Regions from separate parts of the Enterobacter sp. MGH 24 genome, predicted to be linked through region 3. Evidence: riboswitches for the same ligand, from Rfam matches in the RefSeq annotation. Region 3 holds a riboswitch; each other region holds the start of a gene.
The links. A riboswitch is a leader RNA that binds a small molecule or an ion and turns the genes downstream of it on or off. The one in region 3 is predicted to bind thiamine pyrophosphate.
Positions count from the first base shown of each region.

Region 1: another riboswitch for thiamine pyrophosphate. It lies ahead of thiC (phosphomethylpyrimidine synthase ThiC); the one in region 3 lies ahead of thiM (hydroxyethylthiazole kinase).
Region 2: another riboswitch for thiamine pyrophosphate. It lies ahead of thiB (thiamine ABC transporter substrate binding subunit); the one in region 3 lies ahead of thiM (hydroxyethylthiazole kinase).

Region 1 is NZ_KI535657.1:1,655,218-1,661,514, reverse strand. Features, by position in the region: gene purD (phosphoribosylamine--glycine ligase) at 1-1, shown strand, start outside; gene L370_RS13965 (DUF1481 domain-containing protein) at 45-737, opposite strand; gene hupA (nucleoid-associated protein HU-alpha) at 749-1,021, opposite strand; gene L370_RS13975 (YjaG family protein) at 1,208-1,798, opposite strand; gene nfi (deoxyribonuclease V) at 1,840-2,511, opposite strand; gene hemE (uroporphyrinogen decarboxylase) at 2,521-3,585, opposite strand; gene nudC (NAD(+) diphosphatase) at 3,624-4,397, opposite strand; gene L370_RS13995 (Rsd/AlgQ family anti-sigma factor) at 4,493-4,990, shown strand; TPP riboswitch at 5,045-5,156, shown strand; gene thiC (phosphomethylpyrimidine synthase ThiC) at 5,235-6,297, shown strand, end outside.
Region 2 is NZ_KI535657.1:2,155,591-2,161,887, forward strand. Features, by position in the region: gene thiP (thiamine/thiamine pyrophosphate ABC transporter permease ThiP) at 1-1,508, opposite strand, end outside; gene thiB (thiamine ABC transporter substrate binding subunit) at 1,484-2,467, opposite strand; TPP riboswitch at 2,499-2,599, opposite strand; gene sgrR (HTH-type transcriptional regulator SgrR) at 2,636-4,291, opposite strand; gene sgrT (glucose uptake inhibitor SgrT) at 4,380-4,532, shown strand; gene L370_RS11620 (sugar efflux transporter) at 4,653-5,831, shown strand; gene L370_RS11615 (cytochrome b/b6 domain-containing protein) at 5,880-6,297, opposite strand, start outside.
Region 3 is NZ_KI535657.1:4,507,608-4,513,904, forward strand. Features, by position in the region: gene L370_RS01000 (ADP-ribosylglycohydrolase family protein) at 1-405, shown strand, start outside; gene L370_RS00995 (PfkB family carbohydrate kinase) at 402-1,355, shown strand; gene L370_RS00990 (GntR family transcriptional regulator) at 1,329-2,075, opposite strand; gene thiD (bifunctional hydroxymethylpyrimidine kinase/phosphomethylpyrimidine kinase) at 2,118-2,918, opposite strand; gene thiM (hydroxyethylthiazole kinase) at 2,915-3,685, opposite strand; TPP riboswitch at 3,721-3,818, opposite strand; gene L370_RS23755 (YadA C-terminal domain-containing protein) at 4,479-5,642, shown strand; gene L370_RS23535 (hypothetical protein) at 5,823-6,047, shown strand; gene L370_RS00970 (hypothetical protein) at 6,057-6,297, shown strand, end outside.

The sequences.
Region 1 (6,297 bases), 2.9 Mb from region 3:
ATTCCACACCCTCACCCTCTCCCTCAAGGGAGAGGGTACTTAAATCAAAAACTCTTTTCCGTCGGCTGCCAGGTGCAGAAGTCTTCGTTCGCCACCAGCAGCAGCTGAGAGCCTTCCGGCGCTTCCAGCCACGCCACACTCACCTCCACTGATGAATGACGCTGACGGCGTTGAATGTGTTCCGTCGCCCAGGATTCAAGCTCAGGCTTGACCGTCTGCCCTTCGCAGGTGGTTACCGTTCCATCGTTATGCCAGCGCCCCTGGCGCAGCACAACGCGGCCCAAACGAAGCGCATCGCTGGTCTGGCGGATTTGTTCGGCACGATAACGGTAGAGGGCGATTTGATCGCTGGAAAGCTGCTGTTTTTGACCGCTGACTTCGCGCTGCATAAAGCTCAGCTCGCCATGGTCGTCAAAACGCACTTTCACGTGTTCGGGGGTCTTGCTGTAGACGTTCAGTTCAATCAGCGACAGGTCATCTCCCTGCCAGCGATACTCCGCAGTCGACGTATTGCCGTTATGCCACGGGCTGAAGGCAGAAAGCAGATGCACTTCACCGCCGGAATCCTTGCGCCAGATCCTGACTGCCCCCTGGTTGTCCGCGTAACCGCTGGCGGTAAACGGCGGCAGGGAGGTATCGTGGCTACAGGCTGACAGCAACAGCATGCCTGCCAGCGCGAGCGTTCCACGCCAGAAAGACAAAAGGGGCGTTACCGCCCCTTCGCTAAAACTGTTCACTGCCACGCGTCTTACTTAACAGCGTCTTTCAGTGCTTTACCAGAAACAAATGCCGGCACGTTAGCTGCGGCGATTTTGATTTCTTTACCGGTCTGCGGGTTGCGGCCAGTACGCTCAGCGCGGTGGTTCACTTTGAAGGTACCGAAACCAACCAGTTGTACAGCATCGCCTTCTTTCAGAGACTCAGTAATAGCAGCCAGGGTAGATTCCAGAGCAGCTTTAGCCTGCACTTTAGACAGATCAGCCTTGTCCGCAATTACATCAATCAGTTGAGTCTTGTTCATAAGTTATCCTTTCAATGTGTTTATCGCTTGCTAAGCATCGAGTGCGACGAAAATGCCAAAAAAGCACTCTCCTGCATACACGCACCGATAGCCACTTTTTTTCGCCCCCCAAATGTAGACCAGACAAGGGGCGAAAGGGAAGAGTCGAGGAGCGACAAAACGGGCGTTATCTCAAGTTTTCTTGTCTTATTGGTTAAAAATTATACCAATATTGCTCTCGGCAGCCTCTCGTAAGTCCGCGCGCAGCCCTTTTATCAGCTCAATATCGCGTTCTTCACACTCTGCCAGCAGGCGGAAAATTTCCCACTGAATGTCCCATTCTTGCTCAACCGCCGGGTTCGCACGCAGCTCTTCGTCGGTCATCTCCCGTCCTTCCTGGGTCATTTCCAGCATCGCGACGGTCGTAATAGATGCCTTACTGACTTCAATAGCGTGCTCCAGCGTTTCACCGCTCAGACGGGAGTGAAGCAGCTCGCTTAACGCCACGCAGGCATCAATTGCCGGGTAGACACCGTACAGATCAAAATCATCCGCAACCGGAATCGCCTCTTCCAGCTTTTCCAGCTGGGAGTCGAAGTTCACCTTCGCGTCTTTCACCGTCAGCGTTTCCCAGATCAGATCCAGAATGCGGCGGTAGATATGGCCATCACCAAAGCCCGTTTCCTTACAGAACGCGGCATAGTTGGGATACATGCGCTCGCACAGGCAAGCCATAAACGTCACGTGCTGCCAGCTTTCAACTTTCTCAAGGCGCAGGTGAATCGGATTTTGTAGCATGATGATCTCTCGAATCGAAAATTAGGCGCAGTTTACCTGAATCATCGCTGAATTTCCTGCCAACGAACAAAAGCCGGACGCGAAGATGCCACGGCGTCTGCCCAGCGCGTCGGCTCCGGCAAGCGGTAGCCCTTCATGCAGCGCTGCACCCACGCCAGGGCGCTGTCCATGCTCACCCGGTGCCCGGTGGCGATAAAGAGCGGGTTACAGCGCGCCTTGCTGCGCCAGACCCACGCCAGCTGCTCGCCTTTATGGATAAGCGGCGCCAGCGCGCCCGGCTCGGCAGAAAGAGGTTCAAACGCACCGCACAGGCGTTTCTTGGCGACGCCAATGGTCGGCACATCCACCAGCAGCCCAAAGTGGCTGGCAACGCCTAAACGGCGCGGGTGTGAAATACCGTGCCCATCGACAAACAGCAGGTCAGGTTTTTGCGAGAGTTGCTCCCACGCTGCCAGCAGCGCGGGATATTCGCGGAAGGAGAGAAAGCTCGGAATGTACGGCATGGTGGTCGCGATACGCGCGACCTTGTACTCCACCAGCTCAAGCGACGGGTATTTCAGTACCACCATCGCCGCTCGCGTCACCTCTCCACCCTGCTCGAACCCGACGTCTGCTCCGCCAATGTACTGCGGAGGATCCTTATCCAGACGATCCTCGCGGATCACCGATGAGGCCAGTTCGATTTGCTGAGCGCGTAGCGACGCGAGATCCATAACCACTCCTTACTTATGATACTGGGCAGAAAGCCGGTGCACCGCCTCCACAAATACGCCAGCGTGTTCTGGCGGCACATCCTGATGGATACCGTGGCCGAGGTTAAAGACGTGGCCTTCCCCCTGGCCGAAACCAGACAGTATAGTCGACACTTCTTCTTCAATGCGGGATGGCGGCGCATAGAGCATGGACGGGTCCATATTGCCCTGCAGCGCCACTTTGTCGCCCACGCGGCGGCGGGCATCGGCAATATCGGTGGTCCAGTCGAGGCCCAGCGCGTCGCAGCCGGTTGCCGCCATCGCTTCCAGCCATTGACCGCCACCTTTGGTGAACAGCGTCACGGGCACGCGACGGCCTTCGTTTTCACGCAGCAGGCCGTCAACGATTTTGTGCATGTAGTACAGGGAGAACTGCTGATAGTCGCGCCCGGTCAGCACGCCGCCCCAGGTATCGAAAATCATCACCGACTGCGCACCGGCTTTAATCTGCGCGTTGAGATAAAGCGTGACGCTCTTCGCCAGCTTGTCGAGCAGCGCATGCAGCGCCAGCGGCTCGGCGTACATCATCTTTTTAATCATGGTGAAGGCTTTGCTGCTGCCCCCTTCCACCATATAGGTCGCCAGCGTCCACGGGCTGCCGGAGAAGCCAATCAGCGGCACTTCACCTTTCAGCTCGCGGCGAATGGTGCGCACGGCGTTCATCACGTAGCCCAGCTCGCCTTCCGGATCGGGGATCGGCAGCTTATCCACGTCGGCTTTGCTTTTGATTGGGGAGGTGAAACGCGGACCTTCACCGGTTTCGAAGTACAGGCCAAGGCCCATTGCATCCGGAATGGTCAGAATATCCGAGAAGAGGATCGCAGCATCCAGCGGGAAGCGGCGCAGCGGCTGGAGCGTCACTTCGCAGGCCAGCTCGGCGTTTTTGCACAGCGACATAAAATCGCCCGCCTGCGCGCGCGTGGCTTTGTACTCTGGCAGATAGCGTCCCGCCTGGCGCATCATCCACACCGGGGTGACATCAACGGGCTGGCGCAGCAGCGCACGCAGATAACGATCGTTCTTCAGTTCGGTCATTTTTGCAGTTCCTTAAGCGTCATGGCCCCAGTGTAACACTACTCATACTCGGCCCGACACATCGCCACGGTATCTTCTATCAGCCGACGCGCCACGGTGCCCGGCGGAGGTAACAGCGGTAAATCGTCGTAGCGATACCAGTTCGCGTCCAACAGCTCTTTCTGGTCGATAACAATCTCGCCGCTGTCGTATTCGGCCATAAATGCCGTCATCAGCGACTGCGGGAACGGCCACGGCTGGGAGGTGACGTAGCGCAGGTTCTTCACTTTGATTCCGCTCTCCTCCATCACCTCGCGCGCCACCGCCTGCTCCAGCGTTTCGCCCACTTCGACGAAGCCGGCCAGCACGGTGTGAACGCCGTTGCGATGGCGGGTATGCTGCGCCAGCAGGATGGAATCCTCCCGGCGGATAGCGACAATGATGCACGGTGCGATCTGCGGGTAATAGCGTTCGCGACAGTGGTTACAGAGCAACGCCCACTCGGTTTTGCTCGGATGCATGGTGTATCCGCAGTAGCCGCAGTATTTATGCGAGCGGTAAAACTCTGCCAGCTGCACGCCGCGCCCCGCCAGCTGGAACAGCCCGACATCCAGATCCAGCACCTGGCGAACGGATCCCATATCCTGGCGGCGAGCCTGTTGGATCAACCACACAGGATCGCCCTGCCACTCGCCAATCTTCAGCGCGCGCTGGCCTACAAGATCGAACATTTCCGCTGCACCGTAGGGCAACTCTCCGGCAGGCAGCCATAACTTTTGTTCGTGACTGACGATCCACCAACCAAGATCTGATTTTTCAATAATACGATCCATATCTATTGCACTACCTTCGCTTCACTGACATGTTGTTAGCATTGTGGTTACATTCTGGATAAGCAGATTCAATCCTACATTTTGCGGAGTCGACCATGTTAAACCAGCTGGAAAGCCTGACTGAGCGCGTTAGAGGAAGTAACAAACTGGTGGATCGCTGGCTACATGTGCGCAAGCATCTACTCGTGGCTTATTACAATCTGGTCGGTATTAAGCCTGGCAAAGAATCGTTTATGCGACTGAATGAAAAAGCGCTGGATGATTTTTGTCAGGGCCTGGTCGACTATCTGTCCGACGGCCATTTCAATATTTATGAACGCATTATCCGCGAAATGGAAGGGACAACACCGTATTTAGCGGCCAGCAAACTCTATCCGCTGCTGGAAGCCAACACCCAGCAGATCATGGATTACTATGATTCCGCGCTCGAGAACGCCATCGATCACGATAACTATCTTGAGTTTCAGCGTGCGCTATCCGACCTCGGTGAGGCGCTGGAAGAGCGATTCACGCTGGAAGATAAGCTGATCGCTCTCGTACTGGACAATGATTTGAACATCAGTAACGAAGAGAACGTCGCGCGCCCTGCTTGAGTTCTTCATCGTTAACGAGTAATTTACAACCATTCGCCCCTCTCACGAGGGGGATTTTTCTTGTCGGAGTGCCCAGCGCCTGAAAGCGCGGGCTGAGACCGTTAATTCGGGATCCGCGGAACCTGATCAGGCTAATACCTGCGAAGGGAACAAGAGTCAAACAGCTGTTGTATCGCCCAGGGGCGATCCTCTCTTGCTTCATCCGTCGTCTGACAAGCCATGTCCTTCACTTTTGGAATGAGCTATGTCTACTGCAAAACTGACCCGCCGCGAACAGCGCGCACAGGCCCAACACTTCATCGATACCCTGGAAGGTACCGCTTTCCCGAACTCGAAACGCATCTACATTTCCGGCTCGCAGGCCGATATCCGCGTCCCGATGCGCGAAATTCAGCTCAGCCCGACGCTTATCGGCGGCAGCAAAGAGGATCCGCAGTTTGAAGACAACGAAGCCGTGCCGGTGTATGACACCTCCGGCCCGTACGGCGACCCATCTGTTACGATCAACGTCCAGCAGGGTCTGGCTAAGCTGCGCCAGCCGTGGATTGATGCGCGCAACGACTGCGAAGAACTGAGCGTGCGCAGCTCTGCGTACACCAAAGAGCGCCTGGCCGACGACGGCCTGGACGCGCTGCGCTTTACCGGCCTGCTGACGCCAAAACGCGCTAAAGCGGGCAAATGCGTGACCCAGCTGCACTACGCGCGCCAGGGCGTCGTCACGCCGGAGATGGAGTTCATCGCCATCCGCGAAAACATGGGCCGCGAGCGCATCCGCAGCGAAGTGCTGCGCTACCAGCATCCGGGTGAAGGCTTTGGCGCACGCCTGCCGGAGAACATCACGCCGGAGTTTGTGCGTGACGAAGTGGCCGCAGGCCGCGCGATCATCCCCGCCAACATTAACCACCCGGAATCCGAGCCGATGATTATCGGCCGCAACTTCCTGGTGAAGGTCAACGCGAACATCGGTAACTCGGCCGTCACCTCCTCCATCGAAGAAGAGGTGGAAAAGCTGGTCTGGTCAACGCGCTGGGGCGCGGACACGGTAATGGACCTCTCCACCGGCCGCTATATCCATGAAACCCGCGAATGGATCCTGCGTAACAGCCCGGTACCGATTGGCACCGTCCCGATTTATCAGGCGCTGGAGAAGGTCAACGGCATTGCCGAAGACCTCACCTGGGAAGCGTTCCGCGACACGCTGCTGGAGCAGGCTGAACAGGGCGTGGACTACTTCACCATTCACGCGGGCGTGCTGCTGCGCTACGTGCCGATGACGGCGAAGCGTCTGACCGGCATCGTCTCGCGCG
Region 2 (6,297 bases), 2.4 Mb from region 3:
CGATAAGAGCCGATCTGCTGATAGAGCCAGTATGGCAGCGTGCGGAAATCGTCATTGCCAAAGAGCGCCACTACGCCAAAATCGCCAATCGACAGCACGCAGGCAAACGCCAGCGCCTGCGCCAGCGGACGTTTTAGCGCGCGGAGTTCGACCGCCTTCAGCCGCTGCCAGCCCTGCATGCCCAGCGACTGGCACAGCAAACCGTAGCGGCTGTTGACGTCGCGCATCGGGTTTTCCAGCACCTTGAGCGCGTAGGGGATGGCCATCAGGGCGTTAGTGAAAATCACGATGCCATCGGCCCTTTCCGGCAGGCCAATGGTGCTGTTGAACAGTAAAAAGAAGCCCGTCGCCAGCACGATGCCCGGCATCGCCAGGATCAGCATGCCCGTCAGCTCCAGCGCCTGTCCGGCTTTACGGGCATGTCGCGCGTACAGCTCGCGGCTGCTCCAGAGCAACATCATGGTCAGCGTCACGCACAGTAGCCCGGCTGCCAGCGCAATGCGCAACGAGGTCCATGTGGCTTGCCACAGGACCGGCTGTTGCAGTACCGACACCACATTCCTGTTGAGGCCATCGGCGATCACGGCCAGCAGCGGCGGCAGCAGAAGCAGGAGCGCCAGCGCGATCAGCATCACGTCCGAGATGCGGCTGTGCAGGCTGTCCTGCGGATCGCGCCAGCCAGAAAGATTATTGCTTCCTGCGGGGATCGCTTTGCTCAGCCGCTGGCTGAGTAACACCAGCGCAAGGCAGCACGCCATCTGCACCATCGCCAGCAGCGCGGCGCGACCGGGATCGTAGTCGTAACTTAGCGCCTGGTAAATCGCCAGCTCAATGGTGGTAGCCTGCGGCCCGCCGCCGAGCGACAGCACGGTGGCAAAGCTGGCAAAACAGAGCATAAAGATTAATGCCGCTACCGGCGGGAGCTGGCGGCGCAGCCACGGCCATTCGACAAAGCGGAAGAATGACCAGCCGCGCATGCCGAGCTGGGCGGCAACCTGACGCTGTTCGCCGGGAATATTTTCCAGCGCCTGCAAAAAGAGGCGCGTTGCCATCGGCATATTGAAAAAGACGTGCGCCAGCAGAATGCCCTGCAGGCCGTAAGGCGAGAATGACCATTCCAGACCAAGCAGGCCGAATAGCGAGGCCAGCCAGCCCTGGCGACCGTAAACGCTCAGAATACCAAATACCGCCACCAGCACGGGCAGGATCAGCGTCATCGCGCACAGCCGCAGCAGGGCAAGCCTGCCGGGGAAACGCCGCCGATACAGGGCGCGCGCCAGAAAAATGGCCGGGATCGCCGACAGCAGGGCAGAAAGCGACGCCTGCCAGAAGGAGAACCGGATAACGTGCCAGAGGTAGCCGTCGTGCCAGAGCGCGAGCAGGTCACTCTCTGGCGCGTTGAACCACAGTGCAAGAAAAGCCCCCAGGCTGACCACCACCATCACTATGGCGGCGAGGAGCCCGGGAAGTAACCAGCCGGGAATCAGCGGCTGACGGCGCGTTGCCATTCACTTACCCATGCTGCACGCTGCGCGGCGACCTGCTGCGGCGTAAACTCCAGCGAGGTTTTTGGTTTGGTCAACTGCTCGAAACCTGCGGGCAGGGCAATGTTAGTGACCGGATACATCCAGTTGCCTGCGGGAATCGCATTCTGGAACGCCGGTGAAACCATAAACTTCAGGAACTTCTCGGCCAGCTCCGGCTGTTTGCTGGCGGCGGTACGCGCGGCGACTTCCACCTGCAGATAGTGTCCTTCACCAAAATTAGCGGCGGCGTAGTTATCTTTCTTCTCGGCGATAATGTGGTAGGCCGGAGAGGTGGTGTAGCTCAGCACCAGGTCGCTTTCACCTTTCAGGAACAGGCCATAGGCTTCGCTCCAGCCCTTGGTGACGGTGACGGTTTTGGCGGCCAGCTTCTGCCACGCTTCCGGCGCTTTATCCCCGTAGACCTTTTGCATCCACAGCAGCAGGCCCAGGCCAGGCGTACTGGTACGCGGGTCTTCATAAATCACGCGCCATTTCTGATCGCTTTCGACCAGCTCTTTCAGGCTCTTCGGCGGGTTTTTCAGCTTATTTTTGTCGTAAACAAAAGCAAAGTAGCCGTAATCGAACGGCACAAAGGTGTCGTTTTTCCAGCCGCCCGGCACGTTAACGGCATCTGCCGCGACGCCGCTTTTGGCAAACAGTTTGGTCTGCGAGGCGGCGTCCAGCAGGTTGTTATCCAGCCCGAGCACCACGTCGGCCTTGCTGTTTTTCCCTTCCATGCGCAGACGGTTGAGCAGCGACACGCCATCTTCCAGCGCCACGAACTTCAGCTCGCAGTTACAGTCCGCTTCAAAGGCTTTTTTAACCACCGGGCCAGGGCCCCAGTCGGCAGAGAAAGAGTCATAGGTGTAGACCGTCAGGACGGGCTTGGCAAAAGCAGGCAGCGCAAACAGCGCCAGCAGGGGAAGAACTTTTTTTAACACTTTGCACCTCAAAGTTGAGTGGCAAAGGATTTTGAGCAACAGCCTCAAATCCCTTCGCCGGCGTTATCCGGATCAGGTTCGACGGGTATTATCTCAGCGCACATCTGTGATGCAGCACCCCGTTGAGAACGGCGCTATTGTAATGATTTGGTGAATATTACGAAAGCGTTATGGCTCCGGCGGCGCAAACCAGGCGGATTTAAAATCAAACCAGCCCAGGGTGTTCATCCGCAGGCCGCGCATGCTGCGCTGGCCCTGGATCATCAGCCAGTGGTGGATCAACGGGACGATCGCCTGCTCGGCCAGCAGCTGCTGGCACCACGCTGCAAGATTCATATCTCCCGCACGCCACTGGGCGGCGTCCTGCTGCCAGTCACGGTCGATGCAGTGCTGGATGAGAGGCACTTCATACAGATGCGAGAAAAGGGAAAAATCGAGCGGCAGGGTAAAGTTGGCGCTGTTGAGCCAGATATCACTGGCGATCTCTCCCTGATGCCATTCGTCATAGTCCACTTCCCTGATCTCCAGCTTGACCCCCTCGGCTGCCAGCAGTCGGGTCATGATTCTGGCGATAAAACGATGCTCTACGTGCTCGCGGTAGTAGGTCAGGGTGATGGACTCCAGCCCTGCGGGTTTGTCGCAGTGCACCGGGCGGGCGTGGTGCCAGCGCGGAAGCAGGCCGTACGCCGGGAACCAGTATGTCTGGTACTGCTCTTCCGCATGGTAGATCAGGTTGGAAGGGGACAAAACGTGGCTGATCCACTTGCGGACGGCCTGGTTTGCCCCACGGTGGGTGCGGCGGTCAAAGAGGAGATAGTAGCAGCCCTCCTCCAGGCGGCTCTCCACGGCCTTTTCTCCGGTGGTGGGGCCTTCAAGCGTCAGCCCGCAGCTCAGGTCTTCATTGAGATCCGGTAATACCCATACGTTCACTTCGTCGATCAGCGCCCGATAGCCAAAGTAGTCATCGAACGCGCGGATTTTCAGCTGGTTGCTGTTATTGCGGGAGACGGAGTAGGGCCCGGTGCCAATTGGCAGGCTGGCAAAATTGTTCAATGTTTCCCACTCGCCGGGCAGAATCATCGACGGCACGTAGCCCAGCAGCCAGGGAAGCCACTTATCCTGCTGCGACAGCTCAATATCCAGCGTCCAGGCCGTGGGGGAGTGGACGCGGGAGATATGCGAGTAGAGCGGGAGCTTGCGTGCTCGCTCCAGAGACGCGATGACGTCGTGCATTTCCAGCTCGCGGCCGTGGTGAAAATGGATGCCGGGGCGTAAGAAAAAGCGCCAGTGAAGCGGGGAAACCTGCTGCCAGTGGTGCGCGATATCCGCCTCCAGTTCCCCATTTTCCTCATTTATCCGCGTCAGGCCGCTGAAGATTTGCCGGGCCATATGGGTTTCAGAGCGGCGTAAGGCCGTGCCGGGCAATAGATTTTTCATCGGACGGTAGTAGAGCACCCGCAGAATGTGTCGGCCCTGACGAAAGCTGCGTCCGAGATGGGAAACCAGCATCTGGCGCACGGCGGCCTTGTCACCCACCAGCTGTACCAGCTGATCGATGCGGTCCTGCTCAAGCAGGTCTTCCGCGCGCTGCTGCTGCAACGCCAGCCCGGTATAGAGAAAGGTCAGCCGCGAACGTTTGCCGCGTCCCGCCTCCGCTTCCCAGCTTAACCAGCCCTGTTGCTGCATGGTGTTGAGCAGCGTGCGCATATGGCGGCGGGAGCAGCTAAGCAGGTCAGCCAGCTCGTTGAGCGTGGTCTCCTGCGATTGCCCCTCGCAGCACTGCCAGAGGCGGATAAACTGTTGTTGCAGACGACCGGAAGGCATAAAAGGGGAACTCCTGACAAAAAACCAGCAATTTATTTATCCCTATATTAGGCCAATAATTCTCCTCGATGAAGCGAGGAGGTAAATTATGAAGAGGTCTACCGCACGTCAGTTTTATCAGCAGTACTTTTCAGCGACGAAGGGATCGTCCTGGCTGGCCCGCCGGTGTGCCGAGCAACGGCTGAAAACGTTAGAAGAATTGATGCAGTGGGACGTTACAACACCGACCTCTTCCCGCTAACTCGCCTCGATCATGTGTGACTGAGTATTGGTGCTAATCACCCGCCAGCAAAATGTTTTTGCTGGCTTTTTTCGTTTATTCTTTCACCCAATTTCGATTCGCTTTCACAAGGACTTGCGCATGCTGTGGTTGATGACGATGGGGCGACGCCTGAACGGCGTGTATGCCGCTTTTATGCTGGTGGCCTTTATGATGGGCGTGGCGGGGGCGCTGCAGGCGCCGACGCTGAGCCTGTTTCTCAGCCGCGAGGTGGGGGCACAGCCGTTTTGGGTCGGCCTGTTTTATACCGTCAACGCGATTGCGGGGATCCTGGTCAGCCTCGCGCTGGCGAAACGATCGGATAGCCAGGGCGATCGTCGTAAGCTGATCCTCTTTTGCTGCGCCATGGCCGTGGGTAACGCGCTGCTCTTTGCCTTCAACCGCCACTACCTGACGCTGATTACCTGCGGCGTACTGCTGGCGTCGCTGGCGAACACCGCCATGCCGCAGCTGTTCGCGCTGGCCCGTGAATATGCGGATAACTCGGCGCGTGAAGTGGTGATGTTCAGCTCGGTGATGCGTGCCCAGCTTTCGCTGGCGTGGGTCATTGGCCCACCGCTGGCCTTCATGCTGGCGTTGAACTACGGCTTTACCACCATGTTTTCCATTGCCGCCGGGATTTTTGTCATCAGCCTGGTATTGATTGCCTTTGCGCTGCCGTCCGTGGCGCGCGTCGAACAGGCGACGGATAAACCTGTCACCCAGGTGAGCGGCTGGCAGGACAAAAACGTCCGCATGCTGTTTATTGCCTCCACGCTGATGTGGACCTGCAACACCATGTACATCATCGATATGCCGCTGTGGATCAGCAGCGATCTGGGTTTACCGGACAAACTCGCGGGGATCTTAATGGGAACTGCCGCCGGGCTGGAAATTCCGGCAATGATTCTGGCGGGTTACTACGTTAAGCGCTTTGGAAAGCGCAGGATGATGATCGTCGCCGTGGCGGCCGGGGTGCTGTTCTACGCGGGGCTGATCCTTTTCCATTCGCGAGAAGCGTTGCTGGCTCTTCAGCTGTTTAACGCCGTGTTTATTGGGATTGTTGCCGGGATCGGCATGCTCTGGTTTCAGGATCTCATGCCCGGTCGTGCAGGTTCGGCGACCACGCTTTTTACCAACAGTATTTCAACCGGAGTGATTCTGGCTGGCGTGATTCAGGGGGCGCTGGCGCAAAGCTATGGGCATGCGTCTGTCTACTGGATGATTGCGGCGCTATCCGTCGTGACGCTCCTGCTGACCTGCCGCGTAAAAGACGTGTGATTGGATGAGTGAAACGGAGCCCGGGAACGCCGGGCTCTGCGAACTGTTTTATTCTGAATACTGATATTTACGCTGTGCGCGTAGCGTCAGGTACATATGAACGAGGCCCATGAAACCGTGTGCCCAGAAATATGTCTCGATAAAGACCGTCAGGAATTTATGCAAATCCAGGACGGATTCCGTGACGGACGAAACCGGCCCGAGCGTGGCGTTCAGCACGAACCAGGCCGCGCCGCAGAGTGCAACGCCCAGCAGCGCCAGCACGCCAAGACCTTGCACCGTTGCCGCCATGCCGCCGGCATGCGCGTCAGGAAGCTGACGCTGCGCGAGGGTGCGAATATCGTCAACAATTCCACGAAAATCCAGCGCCAGCCAGGCGAAGTAATACTTAAATCCGCGCTGGGTTAACATCCATGCCATCATGGCAATGCCACAAAAAATTAAACCAAATCCGGAGATAACATGG
Region 3 (6,297 bases):
CGCTATGCGCAGGAGGCGAAAACCACCACTTTCAGCGCGTCGCTGGCGGCACGTATTGAGCTGGCGCTGAAGACAGTACGGGAAGCCAACGGTATCGACTCCGCCAGCGAGCAGATTTATCAGCTTGTTGGCGCAGGAACCAGCACCATTGAGTCCGTTCCGGCGGCGATCGCAATGGTCGAGCTGGCGGGAACCGACCCGAACCGCTGCGCCATTTTATGCGCTAACCTGGGCGGCGATACGGACACCATTGGCGCAATGGCGACGGCCATCTGCGGCGCGCTCCACGGCGTGCAGGCCATTGACCCGGCGCTCAAAGCCGAACTCGACGCCGTCAACCGGCTCGATTTCGGCCGCTACTGCGAGAAACTGCTGCACTACCGGGAGCAAAGGGAGGGCCTATGAATTCATTTGCCCAACGTCTCGACACCCTGCACGCCGCGCGCCCGGTGACGGTGCTGGGCGCGGCGGTGATTGACGTGATCGCCGACGCCTACGCCCTGCCCTGGCGCGGGTGCGATATCGAGCTCAAACAGCAGGGCGTGAATATTGGCGGCTGCGCGCTGAATATCGCAATCGCCCTGAAGCGGCTCGGCATTACGGCGCAAAACGCCCTGCCCGTCGGCCACGGGGTATGGGCGGACATCATCCGCAACGCCATGGCGAAGCAGGATCTGCACAGCGCCATCGAGGCCGAAACCGGCGACAACGGCTGGTGCCTGGCGCTGGTGGAGCCAGACGGAGAGCGCACCTTTATGTCCTTTAGCGGCGTGGAGAACCAGTGGCAGCAGCGCTGGCTCGATGTGCTTAACATCCCGTCGAACAGCCTGGTCTACTTATCCGGCTACCAGCTGGCCTCGCCGTGCGGCGAGCTGCTGACGGGCTGGCTGGAAGGGTTGCGGGACGTGACGGCGTTTATCGATTTCGGCCCTCGCATCGCGGATATCCCCGACGCGCTGATGGCGCGGATCATGGCCTGCAGGCCGATCGTGTCGCTGAATCGTCAGGAAGCGGAGATCGCAGCCGAACGCCTGGGTGTAGCGGCTGAAAACCTGGATGCAGAGTGGCAGCATCGCTTCGGTGCCGCGCTGATTGTGCGGCATGATAAAGACGGCGCCGCGTGGTATGACGGTGACGTCTCGGGCGTTGTTCCGGCGTTCCCGGCGACGGTTGTGGACACCATTGGCGCAGGCGACAGCCACGCGGGCGGCACGCTTGCCGGGCTGGCGGCGGGATGGTCGCTGGCAGACGCCGTTCTGCTGGGGAATGCCGTGGCGTCCTGGGTGGTCAGCCACCGCGGCGGGGATTGCGCCCCTACTCGCGAGGCGCTACTCCTCGCACACAAAGACGTATAGATCGCTGCGACAGTAGCTGATGCTGTACTCAATCGGCCGGTGCTGTTGGTCAAGCGCGATCTGCTTGATCACCAGCACCGGTATTTTTTCGTCCATCTTAATGTGCGCCTGAAATTCGCTGTCCGGCATGCGGGCACTAACCCGTGAGCGGGTGCGCTGCGGGAAAATATTCTGACTGCGGAAGTAATCGTAGAGCGAAATGCCGATCGCATCCGGATCGGGAATGAGCCCGACCGGCACCCAGGACTCTTCAATCGACACCGCATCGTCATCCACATAGCGAATGCGCTTTAGCAAAAAGACCTCGCTGTCCGGAGGGATCGACAGGTGGTTTGCGACCTCTTCCGGGCACTTCACTACCCGCTTGTTGAACCATAGCGTATTCGGCTTTTGACCGCGCAACACCACCTGCTGGGAAAAGCCGCGCGCCTCTTTCAGCGAATATTCAAAGATGTTGTTGATTTGCGTGCCATAACCACGGGAACGCGTCACCACGCCCTCTTCCTCCAGCGCCTGCATCGCTTTTCGCACGGTGATGCGCGACACCCCGGTTAACTGGCTCAGATCGCGCTCGCCGGGCAAAATATTCCCGTGCTCTAACATGCCGCTTCGCACCGCATTTTTTACCGTTTCGGCAAATTTCAGGTATAGCGGCGTGTTGTCAGGCGCGGCGATCCGTTCATTCAGTTGGGCGATTAACCGGGTATGCGCTTGTTCCATCTCTGTTTTTCTCAGGCGTGGTGTGTCCTGCCAGTATAAGGCCTACCACCATGCATGAAAATGGTGAACCGGCCCAATACCGTGACCGACCTCCAGACTATCCGCTTTTGCCAGCGCCGCCGAGAGCCAGGTTTTCGCTTCGCGCACCGTATCGGCCCAGCTTTCATGCCGTGGACGCAGCGCCGCCAGCGCGGCTGAGAGTGTACAGCCCGTACCGTGGGTGTTTTTGGTCTGCACGCGCGGCGCGGTAAAACGTACTTCACCATCGCGGGTAAAGAGCCAGTCCGGACTTTCAGCATCGTCAAGATGACCGCCCTTCATCAGCACCGCGCCGCAGCCCATTGCCAGCAGCGCGTTCCCCTGCGCTTTCATCTCGCGTTCAGTTTGCGCATGCGGTGTGCCTAACAGCGCGGCGGCTTCCGGCAGATTGGGCGTGATAAGCGCCACCTGCGGCAACAGCTTTGTGCGCAGCGTCTCGACGGCGGAGGCAGAGAGCAGCGGGTCACCGCTTTTTGCCAGCATGACGGTATCCAGCACCACGTTTTGCACCTGATAGCGTTTAAGCCGCTCGGCCACCGCTTCCACAATGTCCGTCTCGGCCAGCATGCCGATCTTGGTGGTATCAATACGCACGTCGCTGAACACCGAATCCAGCTGCGCGGCGACAAAATCAGGTTCGATACGATAGACCGACTGTACGCCACGCGTGTTTTGCGCCACCAGCGCGGTAATGACCGAGCAGCCGTACGCGCCAAGGGCCGAGAAGGTTTTGAGGTCAGCCTGGATCCCTGCGCCGCCGCTAGGATCGGTGCCGGCAATGGTCAGGGCGTTAATCCGCTTCATGCCTGCTCCTCCAGCGAATAGAGCGCATCCAGAAACGCGCTGGCAAAACTGCCAGGCCCACGTGACTGCGCAACGGCGACCGTTCCGGCCCGCTTCATCCATCCGCAGGCGGCAGCGACGTTATCCATCCGGTCGCCCGGCAGCGAGCAGCTCGCCGCCACAACGGCAGAAAGCGCGCATCCGGTTCCCACTACGCGCGTCATCAGCGGATCGCCGCCCGTAACCGTGCGGGTGCGTTGCCCGTCAGTGATGTAATCCACCTCGCCGGTGACGACCACAACGGCATGGGTCTGGCGAGCCAGCGCCTGTGCGGCGGGCACCGCGCTGGCTGCGGTATCGGTTGTATCAACGCCGCGCCCGCCCGCGCTCATTCCGGCAAGGGCAAGAATTTCAGAGGCATTGCCGCGAATGGCGGCCGGTTTCAGGGCAAGAATTTGATGGCAAAAGCGGGTGCGGAACGTCAGGGCGCCGACGGCAACCGGGTCCAGCGTCCAGGGCTTGCCTGCCGCCACCGTGCTTTCTATTGCCCGACGCATCGCCTGAGCACGCGGCGAGGTCAGCGTGCCAACGTTAATCAGCAGCGCATCGGCTACCGCGGCAAACTGTTCAGCCTCTTCGGCCTCAATCACCATCGCGGGTGATGCGCCAAGCGCCAGCAAAACGTTGGCCGTAAAGGTCTGCACGACATCGTTGGTCATACAGTGGGTTAGCGGAGAACGGGTTCGGAAGTGGTGTAAAACGTGTAAATCGAGCAGGTCAGGCTGCATGGGTTCGCTCCTGCCTTGCGTGAAGAAGCGATGACCGGGAAGGCATCTGACTTCCCTACGCTGGCATTATCCAGATCAGGTAATACGGGTATTTCTCAGCCTTCAATGAAGAAGGGCACCCCGAGTCAAAATACTTATAAAACAGTGAGTTACTCAAACTCATTGTCAATATTTAGTGTAACCGCGCCCGCAGGCCATGCGCAAGGGGTTTCGATGATACAGATTTACCTACTTATTTTTACCTTTTATCTAACAATCCACTTACTCATTTTTATTGCAATCTGGCCTGAACGCTATCTCGCTTAAATCTGCAACCTAAATATTTTTTCCAAATTAACTTAGACGATGAATAGCCGAAAAAAACCTTCATTCAAAACCTGAAAAAGATTCGTAAATAAAGAACTAAGAAATATCTATCAATTTATATTAACTATTTTGTGTATTTTCCATAATTTCAGGTCAAAACACTTAAATAAAATTTATGGATTGGCGTTTTTAACCCTTTTTGCAACCTCGCCTTTTTGTTTTTATATATCATTGTAATTTATGAATATTTTTCCATAATCACTGTGGCGAGTCGTTTTAGCTATTCATGCTGTTTATGATTTAGATCAATAATCAAAATTTCACATTGATAGATAGTTGCTGCACGTTACGAAATAAGTCCCCTAACCAAAACCTCAGGGTTAACGTTAAATGAATCCAGATATAACAAGAATTTATATCATCCCGCCAGGATAGCGATCTGACCTTTATCTTTTTTATTTATTGATTTAATGATGAGAACTTTCAAATGAAATTTATTAAAACGGCTGTAGCGTCAATCACTCTTTGCGCTATCTCTGGTTCTGTATTTGCTACCACTTACTTTTCGATACAAGAAAAGTCAGACGCTATTCAGCATATCAGGGATGAGGCGAATGCCGCGAATAGCCTGTATAAACTTAACATTCAGAAATTTAACCTCGATCGCGCTCATTATACACCGCAAGATCAGGCTATTTCTGATAAGGCCCTGGACATAATAAAAAATGCGGGTGCTCGAATTACAGAGATTCAGCAGGCGTCAATTGTTCCTGTTCCAAAGCCAACGCAGACATCCACGCCTGTTGTTTCTATGACTAATCTGAATCCCGCTCAGAAAAAGCCGGTATTACCTCCGCAACAGATTCCACAGAAATTGAATGGGTCGCAACATCCAACCAATGAGCATCACATTACGAATGCTCCCATGAAACTGCCCTACATTATCCCCGTACACACGGTCACCCCGCTTGTTAATCTTACACCGTCAATTAAACCGCAGAGCGTACCCACACCGAAATATAACAATATCGCTTTAATTGGTTCTCACCTTGATAGCAACGTCACCGACGCACAACGTCTTACCGCGATTTTAGAGAATGCGCCAAAACCTGTTGACGGCGTAGATGGAAAAAAAGGAGCGAAAGGTGATAAAGGAGAAACCGGCGCGACGGGGGCACAAGGCGTAGCGGGAATGAAAGGCCGCAACGGCGTGAATGGTCATAATGGTAAAGACGGCACGTCAACCACGGTGACACGCATGCAGATTGATACAGCAACACAAACTAAAGTCGCTAATAATAGCCAGGCGATTACCGCCACCGTTCAGGAACTGCAGACAACCAGACAGACACTCCAGGCCATGAATAACAATACAAACCAGCAGTTTAGATCATTGCGTGATGAAGTAGATGATAATAAAAAACAAGCCAACGCCGGTATTTCAGGCGCGATGGCAATGGCAGGTTTACCCCAGGTGCAAACCAATCAGCGCGTCATGTTCTCTGCCGGTGGTGCAACTTATGAAGGTGAAAGCGCTATTGCAGTTGGCGCATCGGTGAACTTCAATCCACATGTCATCGGCAAAGTGAGTTTCTCTGATGATACCGCCAATAATATGGGTGCTTCAGTAGGCATCGGAGTGGGTTTTTAAATAAAACACCACTATTACATATATAACCCGCTCGTCTCTGGTGAGAATAGCGATGATAGCAAAAAACATGTCCAGATATATATTCATCTCAGCCATGCTGTACCTGATGCTAACTGGCGTCGGAATTTGGATAGGCGCGATGTATGTATCCTATTATCTGTGTAGTCTATAAGGGTTAAAATGAAAAAATTAATTATTACCGTGGCGGGTATATTTATACTTGCGGGGTGCGTATCGCCCGATCAGCGCATCGCAAACTGCACGGCGAAAGGCGTAAGCTATGACACGTGCTATTTGTCCGAACAGCAAAGACAACAAGGCATTAATAACGCTTCGCTCTCTGCCGCTTATGCGAATGCGGCAAGAGCGACAGAAAATACACATAAACATGCTCACCACAACTAAGGTTTAATGATGAAAGCACAGTTAACAGTGATTGCTCTGTTGTTCACCCTCGCGGCGACACCGGCACATGCCATTAACGCGCACTATCGCGCGCAGCTGGAGCGTTCCGGATGTACCCAAATTAGCGATGGCGATGGTTCTTGCGATATCAATAAAACCAAAGCGGAAAACGCGGCGCAACACGAACAAACGAAAACCGTTCACGATCCGATGCGTGAAGCCTCATTCTCATCTGATACGGTTAATGCCA